4 regions of the Cronobacter malonaticus LMG 23826 genome follow, and region 3 is predicted to be linked to each of the others. Evidence: predicted binding sites of a transcription regulator. Region 3 holds the regulator's gene; each other region holds the start of a gene.
The links. Region 3 encodes CRP, which controls carbon source genes, mostly activating them, when cyclic AMP is high. Its sites were predicted from a motif close to ATGTGANNNNNNTCACAT; they were not measured.
Positions count from the first base shown of each region.

Region 1: AFK66_RS09560 (sugar transporter) is a predicted target of CRP. The motif match lies at 1,418-1,435, and genes of this name have one in related genera.
Region 2: epd (erythrose-4-phosphate dehydrogenase) is a predicted target of CRP. The motif match lies at 1,413-1,430, and genes of this name have one in related genera.
Region 4: AFK66_RS14830 (beta-galactosidase) is a predicted target of CRP. The motif match lies at 1,627-1,644, and genes of this name have one in related genera.

Region 1 covers NZ_CP013940.1:2,005,427-2,008,547, forward strand. Annotated here, with positions in the region: gene AFK66_RS09560 (sugar transporter) at 141-1,340, opposite strand; gene AFK66_RS09565 (PhzF family phenazine biosynthesis protein) at 1,551-2,348, shown strand; gene AFK66_RS09570 (L-lactate dehydrogenase) at 2,383-3,121, opposite strand, start outside.
Region 2 covers NZ_CP013940.1:597,018-600,138, forward strand. Annotated here, with positions in the region: gene tkt (transketolase) at 1-77, shown strand, start outside; gene AFK66_RS02825 (ADP-ribosylglycohydrolase family protein) at 133-1,269, opposite strand; gene epd (erythrose-4-phosphate dehydrogenase) at 1,623-2,642, shown strand; gene pgk (phosphoglycerate kinase) at 2,719-3,121, shown strand, end outside.
Region 3 covers NZ_CP013940.1:199,342-202,462, reverse strand. Annotated here, with positions in the region: gene AFK66_RS00875 (phosphoribulokinase) at 1-509, shown strand, start outside; gene AFK66_RS00870 (OsmC family protein) at 554-961, opposite strand; gene crp (cAMP-activated global transcriptional regulator CRP) at 1,272-1,904, shown strand; gene AFK66_RS00860 (YccS/YhfK family putative transporter) at 1,967-3,121, shown strand, end outside.
Region 4 covers NZ_CP013940.1:3,158,851-3,161,971, reverse strand. Annotated here, with positions in the region: gene AFK66_RS14845 (SDR family NAD(P)-dependent oxidoreductase) at 1-453, shown strand, start outside; gene AFK66_RS14840 (LacI family DNA-binding transcriptional regulator) at 457-1,533, opposite strand; gene AFK66_RS14830 (beta-galactosidase) at 1,780-3,121, shown strand, end outside.

The DNA.
Region 1 (3,121 bases), 1.8 Mb from region 3:
AAAACCCTTCAGAATCAAAGGAAAGACAAAGGCTATCAGTGCGATAGCCGCCGCCTTTTAAGGGCACGATGGCGTAACGCGAAGCGGGGAAAACAGAGAAAAAAGATAAAAAAACGCCGCCTGAAGCGGCGGCGTTGAGGTTAACCGTGGTGCGGTTGTTCCTCAGGAAGCTGAACCGGCCAGCGGCGGAAAATCACAATCGCCCAGACAAACGCGGCCAGCGCCGGGATAGCGCCCATATACCCGATGGACGACATCGAAAGTTGCAGGCTCACCTGATTGCCCACCAGCGCGCCCGCGCCGATACCGATATTAAAGATGCCGGAGAAGAGCGACATCGCCACATCGGTGGCATCCGGGGCCAGCGCCAGCACTTTCACCTGCATCCCGAGGCCAATCAGCATAATCGCGATGCCCCAGAACGCACCAAGGATGGTCAGGTTAACGGCGCTGTGTGAAGCAGGCAGCAACAGCAGCAGGCAGATAACCAGTACGCCGATGGCGCTGCTGATAAGCCCGGACGCGTGCAGGTTGCCGAGCTTGCCGAAAATCACGCTACCGATAATCCCCGCGGTGCCGAGCACCAGCAGCAGGAAGGTGGCGAAGTTTTCGCTCAGGCCCGCGACGTTCTGCACGAACGGCTCAATATAGCTGTAGGCGGTGAAGTGCGCGGTCACCACAACCGCGGTCAGCACGTAGATGCACAGCAACGCCGGGCGGCGGAACAGCGCCGGCAGGCTCGCGAGAGAGCCGGAGTGCTCGCTCGGGATTTTCGGCAGCAGTTTCACCAGGCAGGCGAGCGTAATCAGCGCGCCGATGCCGATGGCAAAAAAGGTGGTGCGCCAGCCGAAATATTGCCCGACGATGCGCCCGATAGGCAGGCCGAGTACCGACGCCAGCGCGGTGCCGGTCGCAATCAGGCTCAGCGCCTGGGCGCGTTTGCCCGGCGGGGCCAGGCGAATTGCCAGCGACGCGGTAATCGACCAGAAAATCGCATGGGCGAAGGCGATGCCGATGCGGCTAATCACCAGCACCTCGAAGCTCCAGGCCATAAACGACAGCATATGGCTCGCGACGAAGACCACAAACAGCGCAATCAGCAACTTGCGGCGCTCCACCTGGCTTGTCAGCAGCATAAACGGCAGCGACATCAGCGCCACCACCCAGGCGTAGATGGTGAGCATAATGCCCGCCTGCGCGGATTCCATATGGAAGCTCGCGGCGATATCGGAGAGCAGGCCCACCGGCACAAACTCGGTGGTATTAAAGATAAATGCCGCGACCGCAAGCGTAACCACCCGCAGCCACGCGGTTTTGCGAGAGACTGTATTCATCGTCATAAGAAAGATTCGCGCTGGTCAGAAGTGAATAAGAAGCAAGCGATCTTAAAACTTTCGCCCGTCGGGATACAACCATTTTGTGACGTAAATCTCACTTTTATACCCGGCGTGTAACAAACGAAGCGGCAGAAACGTAATTGTCGTCACGGATTGCAGACCGCGTGATAGTGTGTAAAAACAGCAACGACAAAAAACAGGGCGGGGGTAACAATGCAATCAATTGATTTCTATATGGTGGACGCGTTCGCCGATAAAACCTTCAGCGGCAATGCGGCGGCGGTCTGTCCGTTAAGCGAATGGCTGCCGGATGAAACGCTGCTCCTGATGGCGCAGCAGCATAACCAGTCAGAAACCGCGTTTTTTGTGCGCACCGACGACGGCTTCGAGCTGCGCTGGTTCACCACGCGCTATGAAATCAACCTCTGCGGCCACGCCACGATTGCCGCCGCGCACGTGATTTTCGAGCATCTCGATTACCCGCACAGTGAAATCCGCTTCTCGACGCGCTTTGTCGGCGAGGTGACCGTCACGCGCCGCGGTGACTGGCTGACGCTGAACTTTCCGGCGTGGCAGGCGCAGCCGGTGGAGGCGCCCGCGCTGCTGTTGAGCGCGCTGGGGATTGACGGCGCGGTGTCGGTGGCGGCTTATCGCGACTATCTGGTGGAGCTGCCAATCCAGGCGCAGGTAGAGGCGCTGACCCCGGATATTGACGCGCTGATACCGCTCGGCAAACAGGTCTGCGTGACGGCTCCCGGCACGCCCGGCGGCCCGTACGATTTCGTCAGCCGCTTTTTCTGCCCGGGAGAAGGCGTGCCGGAAGATCCGGTGACCGGCTCGGCGCACAGTATGCTGATCCCGTTCTGGGGCGAAAAGCTTGGCAAAACGTCGATGCTGGCGCGTCAGGTCTCGGCGCGGGGCGGGGATTTACGCTGTGAATGGCAGGGCGATCGCGTGCTGATTGGCGGCCAGGCGGTGACCTATCTTATCGGCCAGGTATTGCTGCGCTAATGTTCGGCGCCCGCAGCGGGCGCCGTTTTCATTTTCAGGGCAGGCGGGCGATATTCTCTTTGATAACCGCCACCGAATGCTGAAACTTCGCCCGCTCCTCGCCTTCCAGCTGCAGTTCGATAATCTGCTGCACGCCGTTCTGGGCCAGTACCGCCGGGACGCCGATCGCCACGTTGTCCACGCCATATTCGCCGTCAAGAATGCACGACACCGCCAGCGCCCGGTGGCTGCCGGTAAAGATATTGCGGCAGATCTCCGCAATAGTGCCCGCAATGCCATATTCCGTACAGCCTTTGCGGGCGTAAATCTCAAAGCCCAGCCTGCGCACGCGCTCGGCGAGCGCTGCGGTATCGAGCGGCGTACCCGTTTTACGCTCATACACCTGCGCGACCGGCGAGCCATACACGGAAGAATGCGACCAGACCGGGAACTGGGTGTCGCCATGTTCGCCCAGAATAAAGGCGTCGATGCTTTGCGGGCCGATTTCCAGGGCTTCGGCGAGCGAGCGGCGCAGGCGGGTGGTGTCGAGCCAGACGCCGGTGCCAATCACCTGGTTGCGCGGCAGGCCGGAGAGCTTCCACACCTGCCAGGTGATGATATCGCAGGGGTTGGTCGCCACGAGGAAAATCCCGTTAAAGCCGCCCGCCATCATCTGCGGCACAATCTGGCCGACGATGCGCGCGGTGTTGGTCAGCTCGTCAAGACGCGTCTGGCCGGGCTTCAGCGCGCCGCCGGAAACGGTGATGACCGCGATATCGACATCCGCGCACTCC
Region 2 (3,121 bases), 400 kb from region 3:
CACCGGCTGAGCAGCTGTTCGAAGAGTTCGGCTTTACCGTAGAAAACGTGGTAAGCAAGGCGAAAGCGCTGCTGTAATCGCGCATAGCGTTATAAAACGAACGGGAGGCCAGCGCCTCCCGTTTTTTTTGACTCAGTCGCCCGGATATTTTTCCCGCAACGCGATGGCAAACGATGAGTTATCGTAGTCAGAGACCGGCCAGTCGCGGTAGTCCAGCAAATCATCCGCCATTTCCTGAATCACCGCGTTAAGCTCAAGCCGCGCCAGCCATGTTTCCGGTATGGCCGTAATACCGTTCATCGCACCGAGCAGGTTCCCGGCTATCGCGCCGGTGGAGTCGGAATCGCCGTCGTGGTTTACCGCCATCAGTACGCCCTCTTCAAACGAGCGGGCGCGCAGCGCGCAAAACAGCGCGATAGCGAGCGCCTCTTCCGCCACCCAGCCTTCACCCAGTGTTTTAATAGCCTCCTGCGGGGCGATCGGCCCTGCGGCGAGCGAGCGCGCCTGCTCCAGCGCTCGCCATGTTTCTTCATGCTGCGGCGCGTTTTTCAGTAAATCCAGCGAGCGCGTCAGCGCAGCGTCAAGGGATTCGCCCTGAACGAGCTGCAAAACCAGCGCTGCCAGCACACCACCGGTGAGATAGCCGGTCGGATGACCGTGCGTGAGCGCGGCGAGCTGGCAACCGGTGTCAAACGCCGCTTTCAGTAAATCGCCGCCCGGGTAACGCACGTAAAAAAGCCCCACCGGTGCCACGCGCATAACGCCGCCGCAGCCCTTGCTGTCGTTACGGGCCGGTTCGCCAAAGGCGCGCATCTCGCGCAGCGCATTAAGGCATGTGTTGCCCGGCGCGCGGGCATGGAAGAGGGCGTTATGCCCGATAAGCCAGCCGGATATCTGCGTCTTATCCAGTAGTTTGTGGCGGTTGCGCTCGTCCTGCGTCAGCAGCCAGCGCAAATACGCGTGAGCGGTCACACCGGTGAACGACGGACCGATGCCGCGCATCGCCGCGCGCATCCAGGCCCGCAGCAATCCTTCGGCGGTAAAGAGCGTCATCTGCGTATCGTCCGTGATTTTCCCGATGCCGCCCCATACGTATTCATAATCCGTGACGCCCTGTGCCCCGAAGCGCGCGGTGATTTCCGCAAGCCGTAAAAATTCCACCGGTCCGCCGAGCGCATCGCCCACGGCACCGCCGAGCAAACAGCCGCGAAACCGCGCGCGCAGAGAGGCGAGACTTCCTGCGTTTTCGTACTCTTCTGGATACGCCATAACTATCCCTTTGCTAGTGTGGAGCCGTGACCATTGTAGGATGCGGCGACGGGCGCGTAACGACGTTATTGACTCCCGTTATGGTTTATTTCTGCCCGTCATTCTCACAGACAGGTGTGATGGTGGAATTTATTCCAGAAAAAATGTGATGCAGGTCAGAAGTTAGTGTCATTTCGCCGCGGTATCATTCCTTTTATTCCACGTTTCGCTTATTCTTGCTGAAGCGTTTCAGTCGGCTGATTGTTCGACAATCCATCAAACGGTTGTAGTTTGTGACGGGCGAGGATTCCCCTTCAAAGGTGGCTGCATTACTCTGTCAGCTCCTTCACATCCGGGATTCTGGCAGGAGATATATGACCTTACGCGTAGCGATTAATGGCTTCGGTCGCATCGGGCGCAACGTAGTTCGTGCGTTGTATGAGTCCGGCCGTCGCGCAGAAATCAGTGTGGTCGCCATTAATGAGCTGGCCGACGCTGCGGGCATGGCGCATTTGCTGAAATATGACACCAGCCACGGCCGCTTCGCGTGGGATGTTCGTCAGGAAGGCGAGCAACTCTGGATAGGCAACGATGTTATTCGTCTGCTGCATGAACGCGACATTAACGCGCTGCCCTGGAAAGCGCTGGATGTGGACGTGGTGCTCGATTGCACCGGCGTTTACGGCAGCCGCGCCGATGGCGTCGCTCATCTTGAAGCTGGCGCGCGCAAAGTGCTGTTCTCACACCCGGGCGGCAACGATCTCGACGCCACCGTCGTTTACGGCGTTAATGAAGCGGCGCTGCGCGCTGAGCATTGCATTGTTTCTAACGCCTCCTGCACCACCAACTGCATTATTCCGATTATCAAGCTGATGGACGACGCGTTCGGTATAGAATCCGGCACCGTGACGACCATCCATTCCGCCATGCACGATCAACAGGTTATCGACGCTTATCATCCGGACCTGCGCCGCACTCGCGCGGCCAGTCAGTCCATCATTCCGGTCGATACTAAGCTTGCCGCCGGTATAACGCGTATTTTTCCTAAATTTCATGACCGCTTTGAGGCAATTGCGGTGCGCGTGCCTACCATTAATGTGACGGCCATTGATTTAAGCGTGACTGTGCAAAAACCGGTAAAAGCCCATGAAGTCAACCTGTTGCTGCAAAAAGCGGCACAGGGTGCATTTCATGGTATAGTTGACTATACGGAATTACCGTTGGTCTCAACAGATTTTAACCACGATCCGCACAGCGCCATTGTGGATGGCACCCAGACACGGGTGAGTGGAGCGCACCTGATTAAAACACTGGTCTGGTGCGATAACGAATGGGGCTTCGCTAACCGGATGCTCGACACGACGTTAGCGATGGCAGCTATTGGTTTCAGGTAAGATTTCATGCGTTACGGCCCTGTGGCCTGTGCGTATGGTGTCTGCAAAACTTTAAGAATCAACGAGAGGATTCACCATGTCTGTAATTAAGATGACCGATCTGGATCTGGCAGGTAAACGCGTTCTGATCCGTGCCGATCTCAACGTTCCGGTAAAAGAGGGCAAAGTTACCTCTGACGCGCGTATCCGCGCCTCCCTGCCGACCATCGAACTGGCTCTGAAACAGGGCGCTAAAGTGATGGTGACGTCCCACCTGGGCCGCCCGACTGAAGGCGAATACAACGAAGAATTCTCTCTGCTGCCGGTAGTTAACTACCTGAAAGACAAACTGAACTCCCCGGTTCGCCTGGCGAAAGACTACCTCGACGGCGTTGAAGTGGCTGAAGGCGAGCTGGTCGTTTTAGAAAACGTTCGCTTTAACAAAGGCGAGAAGAAAGACGACGAAACTCTGGCGAAAAAATACGCGTCCCTGTGCGACG
Region 3 (3,121 bases):
CGGAGCCGACGGACGTGCTGTTTTACGAAGGGCTGCACGGCGGCGTGGTGACGCCGCAGCATGACGTGGCGAAGCATGTCGATTTACTCGTAGGCGTGGTGCCTATCGTCAACCTGGAGTGGATACAGAAGCTCATCCGCGATACCAGCGAGCGCGGCCACTCCCGCGAGGCGGTGATGGATTCCGTGGTGCGCTCAATGGAAGATTACATCAACTACATCACGCCGCAGTTCTCACGTACCCACATTAACTTCCAGCGCGTGCCGACGGTGGACACCTCCAACCCGTTCGCCGCGAAAGGCATTCCGTCGCTTGATGAAAGCTTCGTGGTTATTCACTTCCGCAATCTGGATAACATCGACTACCCGTGGCTGCTGGCGATGCTACAGGGTTCGTTTATTTCACATATCAATACGCTGGTGGTGCCGGGCGGAAAGATGGGGCTCGCGATGGAGCTTATTATGCTGCCGCTGGTGCAGCGGCTGATGGAAGGCAAACAGATAGCGTAACGGCGATGCCCGGTGGCGCTGCGCCTGCCGGGCCGCCCGTCATCTCATGACGCTTCAATCACTTCATACGAATGAGTGATGTTGACCCCTTTGCCGAGCATCAGCGCTACCGAACAATACTTCTCTGCCGACAGATCCACCGCGCGCGACACTGCCGCATCTTTCAGGGCTTTACCCGTTACGACAAAGTGCAGGTTGATATGCGTAAACAGACGCGGCGCTTCTTCGCGACGCTCTGACGTCAGCTTCACTTCGCAGTCGGTCACGTCGTGACGGCCTTTTTGCAGAATAGAGACAACATCAATCGCGCTGCAGCCGCCCGCGGCCATCAGCACCATTTCCATCGGGCTCGGCGCTTTGTCGCCAGAGTTGCCGTCCATCAGGATCTGATGCCCGGAGGCGGACTCGCCCAGGAAGGTTAACCCTTCCACCCATTTCACTCGTGCATGCATGTTAATCACTCCAGGCTATTCATTTTTCTGACAGATTACGCGCGCGCGACGTCAGAGGCAATGGAAGGGCGACCTGCGTCAAGCTGAAACGAGACAACAGGAGACACCTGAGAAAAGCTATGCTAAAACAGTCTGGATGCAGCGGCGATACATTGATGTTACGCATGTGTGCAGAGGAGAAGACAATTTATCGGCTGCGATGTCCACGGACAGCCAACTTCCCTGGACCCGGGAAGATGATGATTGCAAAGCCAGACAGGGGTTACGCGCCCTGTCTTTGGAGCCAGTTTAAAACAGAGGATAACCGCGCATGGTGCTTGGCAAACCGCAAACAGACCCGACTCTTGAATGGTTCTTGTCACATTGCCACATTCATAAGTATCCATCTAAGAGCACGCTGATTCACCAGGGTGAAAAAGCGGAGACGCTGTATTACATCGTTAAAGGCTCAGTGGCAGTGCTGATCAAAGATGAAGAGGGCAAGGAGATGATCCTCTCGTACCTGAATCAGGGAGACTTCATCGGCGAACTGGGTTTGTTCGAGGAAGGTCAGGAACGCAGCGCCTGGGTTCGCGCTAAAACTGCCTGTGAAGTAGCTGAAATCTCTTACAAAAAATTCCGTCAGCTGATCCAGGTTAACCCGGATATTCTGATGCGTCTCTCCTCGCAGATGGCTCGCCGCCTGCAGGTCACGTCTGAGAAAGTGGGCAACCTCGCCTTCCTCGACGTGACCGGCCGCATCGCGCAGACCCTGCTGAACCTGGCGAAACAGCCGGACGCGATGACCCACCCTGACGGGATGCAGATCAAAATCACGCGCCAGGAAATCGGCCAGATCGTCGGCTGCTCTCGCGAAACCGTTGGCCGCATTCTGAAAATGCTCGAAGATCAGAACCTGATCTCCGCCCACGGCAAAACCATCGTGGTTTACGGAACCCGCTAAAAAATCAAAAAACGGCGTGTCGCTTCGGTAACACGCCGTTTTTGTATCTATACTTCTCCCCTATGTGGCGTCGTCTTATCTATCACCCTGAAATTAATTACGCTTTACGGCAAACGCTGATCTTAAGCCTGCCGGTGGCGGTCGGGTTGATGCTGGGCCATCTTCAACAAGGGTTACTGTTTTCACTCGTTCCCGCCTGCTGCAACATTGCCGGTCTCGATACCCCGCACAAACGCTTTTTTAAACGCTTGATCATCGGCGCCTCGCTGTTTGCGCTGAGCAGCCTGGCGGTGCAACTTCTGCTGTTGCAGTCTGTGCCGCTGCCGCTCATTTTGCTGATGCTGGCGCTACTGCTCGGCGTGACGGCGGAAATCAGCCCGCTGCATGCGCGTCTGCTGCCCGCCTCGCTCATCGCGGCCATCTTTACATTAAGCCTCGCCGGCAATATGCCCATCTGGGAGCCCATGCTGCTCTATGTCTTTGGCACGCTCTGGTATGGCGCGTTTAACGGTTTCTGGTTCTGGCTGTGGCGCGAACAGCCGCTACGTGAATCGTTAAGCCTGATTTATAAAAGCCTCGCCGACTACTGCGAGGCCAAATATAGCCTGCTGACGCGCCACACCGAGCCGGAACAGGCGCTGCCGCCGCTGCTGGTGCATCAGCAAAAAGTGGTGGATCAGATAAGCCAGTGCTATCAGCAGTTGCAGATGCTCTCCGCCACTAAACAAAACGGTTACAAGCGCCTGCTACGCACGTTCCAGGTGGCGCTGGATCTCCAGGAGCATATCTCGGTATCGCTGCATCAGCCCGGCGAAGTGCAAAAACTGGTGGAGCGCAGCCATGCCGAAGCAGTGTTGCGCTGGACGGCGCAGACCGTCGCCACGCGGCTGCGCACGCTTTCTGACGATATTCTTTACCACCGCTATTCGCATCGTTTCTCGATGGATAAGCAGGTCGAGGCGCTGGCGAAAATCGCCCGCCAGCACCCGGATAACCCGGTTGGCCAGTTCTGCGAATACCATTTCAGCCGTATTGCACGCGTGCTGCGCACCCAGCGCCCGCTATACGCCCGTGATCTGATGGACAGCGGCCAGCGACGCCTGCCGCTGCTGCGGGCGCTGAAAAGCTATTTGTCGCTGAAATCCGCCGCGCTGCGCACCGCCGCGCGTCTGGGCGTGATGCTGGCGGCGGCGGGGTTGTTAGGGAGCGCGTTCCAG
Region 4 (3,121 bases), 1.3 Mb from region 3:
AGCTACGCCGCCACCAAAGCCGCCGTACTGAGCCTCGGACGCACCATTAACGAGGAGCTGCGGCTTAACGAATACCACGACATCAAAGTGGCGACCATCATGCCGTGGGCGGTGGATACGCCGTGGTGGACCCACGCCGCTAACTATACCGGCCACGCGCCGCGCATGGCCGCGATGGATCCGCCGGAAAAAGTGATCGACGCGATGGTCAAAGCCTGTTTCAAACCGCAAGAGGAGATCCCGGTGGGCTGGAAGGCGCGATCGTCGAATTTATCGCACCATCTGTTCCCGGATATGACGGAAAAACTCTCCGCGAAAGTGATTAACCGCTCGGTGGAAAAAGCGCAGCCGCTGGCCCCGACGACCGGCGCTATCTACACGCCGATGGCGGACACCACCACCATTGACGGCGGCATTCGCGCGCGAATGAAGCAGGAAGATAAAGCGCGCTGAGGCTCAGCACTCGCGCAGGGCTTTCACCAGGCGTGCCATTTCATCGAGCAGCCGTTCACGAGAGGCGTTGCGGTCGCCCAGCGGCGCGGTGGATCGGCGCTCGATAAAGCGGGTCGGCAGCAGGGCAGATCCACTCTCACCGTGGCCCGCGAGGCGCGCCACCATGCGGCTCACCGCCTGCGCGCCCAGCCGGTTGAAATCCTGCTCGACGGTGGTAAGCGGCGGAATGAAATAGGCGCTGTCCGGCGTGTCGTCATAGCCAATCACCGACACATCCTGCGGCACGCGCAGGCCCAGTTCATCCAGCGCGCTCATGGCACCGAACGCCATCTGATCGTTCGCCACCACCAGCGCCGTGATATCGCGCCGGGTGCGGAACAGGCTCAGCGTCTGCTGCCAGGCGTCTTTCGAGCTCCAGTCGCCGTGTAAAACCGCGCAGGGGGCCAGCCCGTGCGCGCTAAGCACCTCCTGCCAGCAGGCGAGACGCATGCCGGATGCCACCGAGTGTTCTGGCCCTGCGAGCAGCGCGATGCGCTGATGGCCGCCGTTCAGCAGTAACTCCACGCTCTGGCGCGAGCCGTCGCGCGGGTCAAAGCTTACGTGAAAGACGTCGCTGTCGGCGGGTACATCGAGAAACAGGCACAGCAGATCGCTGTTGTCGTTAACGAGGCTTGCGGCCGCCTCCGCCCCGAGCGGCAGGTTGATAATGACGCCATCCACTTTCTGCGCACGCATTTCATTGAGCGAGCGTTGTAGCTCCTCCAGCGTGCCGGTTTCCAGCGTGGCGATCACCACGCTGTAGTCCGCTCGCGCGGCGTGGCTTTTAATGGCGGCGGCAATCTGCGACGGCGCATGCAGCGCCAGAGAAACGGTGATAAACCCGAGCGTGCGGGTGGCTTTCCCGGCCAGCAGCTGCGCGCTGCGGTTTGGCACAAACTGTAGAGCGTCCATCGCGTCCAGCACCCGCTGGCGCGTCGCGGGCGAAACCATCTCTGGCTTATTAAGCACGCGCGACACCGTCTGGTGCGACACCCCGGCTTTCTGCGCCACGTCATCCAGCGTGCTGAGTCGTTTTTTCATCGCCATTCCTCTGCTCTGTGTGGCCTGAATCATCGGCGATGGGGCGCGATAAAGTCAATTTCTGGCGCGAAATGTCGTGCGCTAACATCACTGTTGTGACAAAGATCGCAATTCGCGATCCTGCATACGCTGTGATGTGATCCAGGATCGCATTCTGCAACGCCGCCATTCGCGATCTGTCCGGTTTCCCGCCATGCTGATCCTTTATGTTAGCGCACGACATTTTATTGTTTCCAGGGAACCATCATGACAGAAAACCCCATCACGACCGCTTTTAACGAACTTCAGACGCGCCCGCTGGCGACGATCCTCGCCCGTAACGACTGGCAGAACCCGGCGATCACCAGCGTCAACCGTCTGCCGTCCCACACGCCGCTGCACGGCTGGCGCGACGCCGACTGCGCGCGCCGGGGAGAGCCGTCTGACGCTGTGCTGTCGCTCGACGGCGAATGGCAGTTCAGTTTTTTCACCAGCCCTCACCAGGTGCCTGAAGTCTGGCTGGCGGCGGATCTCAGCGACGCCCGCGCCACGCCGGTGCCCTCAAACTGGCAGATGGAAGGCTACGACACGCCGATCTACACCAATGTGCGCTACCCGATCCCGGTGAATCCGCCGTTTGTGCCGGACGACAACCCGACCGGCTGCTATTCGCGCGATATTGAGGTGCCGCAGGCGTGGCTGGAGGCGGGCCGCACGCGCATTGTCTTCGGCGGCGTGAATTCGGCGTTTTATCTCTGGTGTAACGGGCAGTGGGTGGGGTATTCGCAGGACAGCCGCCTGCCGGCGGAGTTCGATCTCACCGGCGTGCTGCACGCGGGCCGCAACCGCCTGTGCGTGCTGGTGCTGCGCTGGTCGGACGGCACTTATCTGGAAGATCAGGATATGTGGCGCATGAGCGGGATTTTCCGCCCGGTCAGCCTGCTGCATCTCCCGGAACAGGCGCTGGCCGATGTGCGCGTGCATACCGAGCTTGCGCCGTCGCTGCGTCACGCCACGCTGTTCAGCGACGTGGAAGTGACGCCCGCCGCACGCGGGCTCAGCGTCACTCTCGCGCTGTGGCGCGGTGAAAACGAAGTGGCGAGCCAGACGCTGCCGCTCGGCTCCGCCCCGATTGATGAGCGTGGCAACTACCCGGAGCGCGTCACGCTCTCGCTTGACGTTGACAACCCGCTGCTGTGGAGCGCCGAAACGCCGCACCTGTACCGCGCGGTGGTGACGCTGCTGGATGCCGACGGCATGCCGCTTGTCTCTGAGGCGCACGACGTCGGCTTTCGTCGCGTGGAAATCAGCAACGGTCTGCTGACGCTTAACGGCCAGCCGCTGCTGATCCGCGGCGTTAACCGTCACGAGCATCACCCGGAAAAAGGCCAGGCGGTGGACGAGGCGGCGATGGTGCAGGATATCCTGCTGATGAAGCAGAACAACTTTAACGCCGTGCGCTGTTCGCACTACCCCAACCAGCCGCGCTGGTATGAGCTGTGCAGCCGCTACGGGCTGTACGTGGTGGATGAAGCCAACATTGAAACCCACGGCATGGAGCCGATGAGCCGTCTTTCGGACGATCCGGTGTGGCTTGGCGCCTACAGCG